2 regions of the Bradyrhizobium oligotrophicum S58 genome follow, and region 1 is predicted to be linked to the other one. Evidence: predicted binding sites of a transcription regulator. Region 1 holds the regulator's gene; the other holds the start of a gene.
What was found. Region 1 encodes PhoB, which activates phosphate uptake and scavenging genes when phosphate is short. Its sites were predicted from a motif close to TGTCATNNANCTGTCAT; they were not measured.

Region 1 (3,207 bases):
CGAATAACGCCGCTCCTGGCCGTAGCCGATCTCGGAGATGGTACCGGCTGCCGTCGCCGCCGCGAGCTCCTCGCGGGTAAGTGCCTTGACCGCGACCGGCCGCGACGGCAGCGCATCCTTCAGCACGATCAGCGCCCAATCGGCGGGCGAACGGTCGAGCGACCATTTGTCGTGCTGGGTCGGGACGAAGTCCGGCGCCACGATCACCCGGTCGGCGACCGATGACGCCGCTGGGGTCCCCTTGTTCATGCCGGCCAGAAAGCGGACGTTGCCGGGGCTGACCTGCGCCACACCGTTGAACACGCAATGCGCCGCGGTGAGCACGACTCTGGGTGCCACCAGCGTGCCGGTGCACCAGCCGCCGGTCGAGTATTGCGCGACGGTGACGACGCCGATCGACGACGCCGGCCATGAGGTGGGATCGACGACCTCGCCGATGTGCCGGTCGAGCCCCAGCAGCTGCTCGGGACGCGGAGTGGCGACGCCCGCCTCCCCCGATTCCGGCTTCGGCTGCCAGGCCGCGATCATGGTCTCCGCCTGGCGCCGCTGCGGCTCGGTCAGCTTGACCCGCTGCACGTCGCGACCGGCCGATCGCACGCCGTTGCGGCCGGCCATCACCAGCCAGGCATAACCCTGCACGCAGTCCTGCTGCACGCCGCGGCCGTCGAGCAGCATCAGGCCCAGCATGTATTGCGACTGGGCAAAACCCTGCGCGGCGGCGCGAATGAACCAGCGGCTGGCTTCGCCATAATTGGAGGCAACACCCTCGCCATTCACGTAGGCGATGCCGAGATAGTGCTGCGCGACGGCAAGCCCCTGATCGGCCGCCTTGCGGTACCAGGTCAGCGCCTCGGCGGGATTGCGTGGCACGCCCCAACCGAACGCAGCCATGAAGCCGACATCGAACTGCGCCCGTGCATCGCCCTTGGCCGCCAGCGGCAGCAGCCGTCGCAGCGCCGCCGCGTGCTGCCCATTGCCTGCCGCCGCGACCGCGTCTTCGAGTTCGGCGGCCGAGGCGCCCGCCACGCTGGCGAGCAGCACGGCAAGACATATGATGATCGTCTTGATCAAGGGCGTCCGCTGCGACCTGAATCGTCCTGAAGGGTCCTCCACCCAAGATCATCAACACGGCGGCGGCGTGGCGGAAAGCGGACCGCGGCCTCCTTAATCAGGTCCGCTCGCGCGTCACGCCTGCTCGGATTTGGCGAACCGGTCGTCGAGCGCATAGCCGGCGCCGCGCACGGTGCGGATCGGGTCCTGCTCGCGGCCCGGATTGAGCAGCTTGCGCAAACGGCCGATGTGAACGTCGACGGTGCGCTCGTCGATGTAGATGTCGCGGCCCCAGACGCTGTCGAGCAGCTGCTCGCGGCTGAACACCCGCCCGGGATGCTCCAGGAAGAATTCGAGCAGGCGGTATTCGGTCGGGCCGAGATCGATCGGCCGGCCCGAGCGCGCGACGCGGCGCTTCTCGCGGTCGAGCTCGATATCACCATAGGACAGCACGGTCGCCAGCCGCTCCGGGCTCGCCCGGCGCAGCAGGCCCTTCACGCGCGCCAACAGCTCCGGCACCGAGAACGGCTTGACGATGTAGTCGTCGGCGCCGGTGGCCAGCCCGCGCACGCGCTCGCTCTCCTCGCCGCGCGCGGTCAGCATGATGATCGGCAGCTGCCTGGTCTCGGACCGCGCGCGCAGGCGGCGGCACAGTTCGATGCCGGACAGGCCCGGCAGCATCCAGTCGAGCACGACGAGATCGGGAACGCGCTCCTTCAGCCGCGTGTCGGCCTCGTCGCCGCGCGCCACGGTCTCGACCTCATAGCCCTCGGCTTCGAGGTTGTAGCGCAGCAGCGTGGTCAGCGCCTCCTCGTCCTCCACCACCAGAATTCGCGCGCCCATGTCTGAACCGTCTCTCTCAGTTACCGGGGATCGTCGACGCGAAGCTCGTCATGTCGCCCTTCGGGCGCTTGTCCATGATCTGCTGGCCTTCGATCATATAGAACACCGTCTCGGCGATGTTCGTGGCGTGATCGCCGATGCGCTCGATGTTCTTGGCGCAGAACATCAGGTGGATGCAGAACGAGATGTTGCGCGGATCTTCCATCATGTAAGTCAGGAGCTCGCGGAACAGCGAGGTACAGATGGCGTCGACTTCCTCGTCGCCCTTCCACACCGTCATCGCCGCCGGCAGGTCGTGCGCGGCATAGGCGTCCAGCACCGTCTTGACCTGCGACTGCACCAGGTCGGTCATGTGCTCGAGCCCGCGGATCAGCTTCAGCGGATGGAAATCGCTCTCCAGTGCCGCGACGCGCTTGCCGATGTTCTTGGCGAGATCGCCGATGCGCTCCAGATCGGTGGCGACACGCATGGCGCCGACGATCTCGCGCAGATCGATCGCCATCGGTTGGCGCCGGGCGATCGTGAGCACCGCGCGCTCCTCGATGATGCGCTGCAGCTTGTCGACGTCGGCATCGGTGGCGACCACCTTCTGGCCGAGCGCCACATCGCGCCGCACCAGCGCATCGACGGAATCGACGATCAGCCGCTCCGCGAGGCCGCCCATCTCCGACACCAGCCGGGTCAGGTCCTGCAGATCGCTGTCGAACGCCTTGGCGGTATGTTCACTGGCCATGATGATCTCCTGAAGGCATTGCTGTCGGCCTCAGCCGAACCGGCCGGTGATGTAATCCTGGGTCCGCCGATCGCTCGGCGAGGTGAAGATCTTGCTGGTGTCGTCGAACTCGATCAGCTCGCCGAGATACATGAAGGCGGTCTTGTCGGAGACGCGCGCCGCCTGCTGCATGTTATGCGTCACGATGGCGATCGTATAGTTCTCGGCGAGCTCCTGGATCAGCTCCTCGACCTTAGCGGTTGAGATCGGATCGAGCGCCGAGCACGGCTCGTCGAACAGGATCACCTCCGGCCGCACGGCCACGGTGCGCGCGATGCACAGGCGCTGCTGCTGGCCGCCGGACAGCGACAGGCCCGAGGCGTTGAGCTTGTCCTTGACCTCGTTCCACAGCGCACCGCCGCGCAGCGCCTTCTCGACCCGGTCGTCCATCTCGGACTTCGAGATCTTCTCATAGAGGCGGATGCCGAAGGCGATGTTCTCGTAGATCGTCATCGGAAACGGCGTCGGCTTCTGGAACACCATGCCGACCCGGGCACGCAGCAGGTTCAGATCGAGCTTGGGATCGAGGATGTTGGTGTTGT
Region 2 (3,207 bases), 2.0 Mb from region 1:
ACCGCTCCAACCTGGTCGGCATGGGTGTGCTGCCGCTCACTTTCCAGGAAGGCACGTCGTGGTCCTCGCTCGGCCTCAAGGGCGACGAGAAGGTCACCATCAAGGGCCTGCAGGGCGACCTGAAGCCGCGCCAGACCCTGTCCGCCGAGATCGTTTCGGCCGACGGCGCGGCGCAGCAGGTGCCGCTGCTCTGCCGCATCGATACGCTGGACGAGCTCGACTACTACCGCAACGGCGGCATCCTGCACTACGTGCTGCGGAAGCTTGCCGCTTAACCAAAGCGACATGCGACAGTTTGGCTCACTCTGAAGTGAGTAGCGGGTGATGAACGAGGCGGCCTATGACAAAGGCCGCCTCCTTTGCGTTTACGGTCTTTCAACTACGTGGGTGGCTTCGCAGATTGTTGACGCGGCAGGGCGCAGCGGACGATGTTCCAGACAGGACAGTGACGATGAGTGGACAGATGTCGTGGTGGACGCGCGCGGCGCTGGGTGTCTGTGCGGTCATCGTGGTCGTCCGTCCCGCCACGGCCGACCCCCGTGCGGTGATCGAACTCTTTACCTCTCAAGGTTGCTCGTCCTGCCCGCCGGCCGACAAGGTGCTCGGCGAGCTGGCACGGGATCCCTCCGTCATCGCCCTGTCTCTCCCGATCGACTACTGGGACTATCTCGGCTGGAAAGACACCTTGGCCGATTCGCGCTTTACGGCCCGGCAGCGGGCCTATTCCAGGGCCCGCGGCGATCGCGAGGTCTATACCCCGCAGGCGGTCGTCAACGGCTCGGTGCATGTGATCGGCAGCGATCGCGAGGCGATCGAAGGCGCGATCGAGGAAACCGCCCAGGGCGGTGCAGCAATGTCGGTGCCGGTCAGGCTGTCGGTCGACGGCCAGGAGCTCAACGTCTCGGTGGCCGCGGCCAATGACCAGATGCCGCGCCGGCACGGCGAGGTCTGGGTCTGCTCGATCTCGCGGGTGGTGCCGATCTCGGTCGGGCGCGGCGAGAACAGCGGCCGCGATTTGACCTATTACAACGTCGTTCGCGGTCTTCTGAAGCTGGGCGACTGGACCGGGGCGCCGGTCAGCTGGAATGTGCCGCTGGAGAAGATCGCCCGTGAGGGCGTCGATGGCACCGTGGTGTATGTGCAGGACGGCAGTCGCGACCGCCCCGGGGCGATGCTGGGGGCCGCCTTTTCCGAACTGCCATTGGCCGGACGGGCCTCAGCAACGGCGCGTGGTCCCGAGCGCTGATCTTCCGTCGTTCTGATCTTCCTTTTCGCTGACCTGCGGCAGGCGCGTCACGTCCATGGGACGGAGGCGCGCCGCAACATGTTCCGGGCTCACGCCCAAAAAGCAAAAGGACCAACTTGCGTTGGCCCTTTGCCTTACTTGTGAATAGACCCGATCCTGACGACCCCGGGGGGCTGGGGGCTGAGGAATCCGGAACCGAAAGGACCGGGCCAACGCACGGGAATCTTATGCCTAACGTCAGGGGCGGTCGCTGGGCGGAAAGACGGCGCGATTATGATTCTGCTAACGATCCCGTGACGGTTGCGTGTTCGCGGAACTCACGCCATCGCAGGCGCAGCCGAAGTTCAACAGTGAAAACGGCCCCTTGCGGCTTCCTGCTGAAGGCGCGATCATGTCACGCAGATGACAGGAGGACGCTCATGAACCTCACCCCGGAGGATGCCGACCCCAGCGAGAACCGCGCGGCGGCGCGCAACACGGCCGCAGCGCCGAACCGGGTGACGTTCGACCGCCTCGAGCTGAACCGCATCCTCAATCTCTACGGTCGCATGGTCGCCAATGGCGAGTGGCGCGACTACTCGATCGACTTCCTGCGCGACCGCGCCGTCTTCTCGGTGTTTCGCCGCGCCTCCGAGGTGCCGCTCTACCGGATCGAGAAGGACCCGCGCCTGGCGCGCAAGCAGGGCATGTACAGCGTCATCTCGGCCACCGGCCTGATCCTGCGCCGCGGCCACGAGCTCGAGCGCGTGCTGCTGGTGATCGCGCCGAAGCCGGCGCTGGTCTGACACGGCGTACCCAGGGGATGGCATCCCCAGGGGATCACATCCCCCAGGGGATCACGACATCACGAGCTGGGTCCCCTACGCAGGGACGTCGCCGCTCCCCGCCCCAAGCGGCCGTTGCATCATGACCGTATCCAGCCAGCGGCCGAATTTCAGCCCGACGCTCGGGTGGGTGCCGATCATCTGGAAGCCGCAAGCGGTATGCAGCCCGACCGAGCCGGCATTGGCGGAGTCGCCGATGACTGCGATCATCTGGCGAAAACCTCGCTCCTCGCAAGCCTCGATCAACAACCGCATCAAGCGCAGCCCGATGCCGCGACGCTGGCTGGCGGGGGCGAGATAGATCGAGTTCTCCACCGTGAAGCGATAGGCAGGGCGGGGCCGGTACGCCCCCGCATAGGCATAGCCCACCACCTGTCCGTCCAGCAGCGCGGTGAAATAGGGAAAGCCGCCGTCTGTCAGCGCCCGGAAGCGGCGGGTCATCTCCGTCAGATCCGGAGGGTCGAGCTCGAAGGTGGCTGTGCCCTCGCGGACGGCCTGGCCATAGATGGCAGTGATGGTGGGAAGGTCGGCCTCCTGGGCGGGCCGGATCTCGATGTCGGACATGGTGAAAGCATACCAAGCCGGACGCGGCGATCAATCCAGCCGCGCGGCATGGCTGCCGTCGTGCCGGCGCCGCGGTCGCAATGACGATTACGCAAACGAAAAGCCCCGGCGGTGAGGCCGGGGCTTCGAAGATCGCTCTTGCTTGAGCGGTTGGATCAGTCGCGCTGGCCGAGCAGCTGCAGCAGCAGCGTGAACAGGTTGATGAAGTTCAGGTACAGCGACAGGGCGCCGGTGATTGCTGCGCGCTCGGCGATGTCGCCGCCCGCGGAGGCGTAGCCGTAGATGTACTCGTTCTTCAGGCGCTGCGTGTCCCAGGCGGTGAGGCCGGCGAATACGAACACGCCGATCACCGAGACGATGAACTGCAGCATCGAGCTCGCCAGGAACAGGTTCACGAGGCTCGCCAGCACGATGCCGATCAGGCCCATGAACAGGAACGAGCCCATGCCCGTCATGTCTCGCTTGGTCGTGTAACCGTACAGGCTCAGCGCGCCGAACGTCGCCGCGGTGATGAAGAACACCCGCACGATCGAGGTGTGGGTGTACACCAGGAAGATCGACGACAGCGAGATG

Region 2: S58_RS02010 (DUF2794 domain-containing protein) is a predicted target of PhoB. The motif match lies at 1,638-1,654, and genes of this name have one in related genera.

Annotation. Positions count from the first base shown of each region.
Region 1 covers NC_020453.1:6,637,986-6,641,192, forward strand. Annotated here, with positions in the region: gene S58_RS28700 (trypsin-like serine protease) at 1-1,071, opposite strand, end outside; gene phoB (phosphate regulon transcriptional regulator PhoB) at 1,186-1,893, opposite strand; gene phoU (phosphate signaling complex protein PhoU) at 1,910-2,626, opposite strand; gene pstB (phosphate ABC transporter ATP-binding protein PstB) at 2,657-3,207, opposite strand, start outside.
Region 2 covers NC_020453.1:422,087-425,293, forward strand. Annotated here, with positions in the region: gene acnA (aconitate hydratase AcnA) at 1-275, shown strand, start outside; gene S58_RS02005 (DUF1223 domain-containing protein) at 464-1,246, shown strand; gene S58_RS02010 (DUF2794 domain-containing protein) at 1,666-2,031, shown strand; gene S58_RS02015 (GNAT family N-acetyltransferase) at 2,107-2,634, opposite strand; gene S58_RS02020 (Bax inhibitor-1/YccA family protein) at 2,790-3,207, opposite strand, start outside.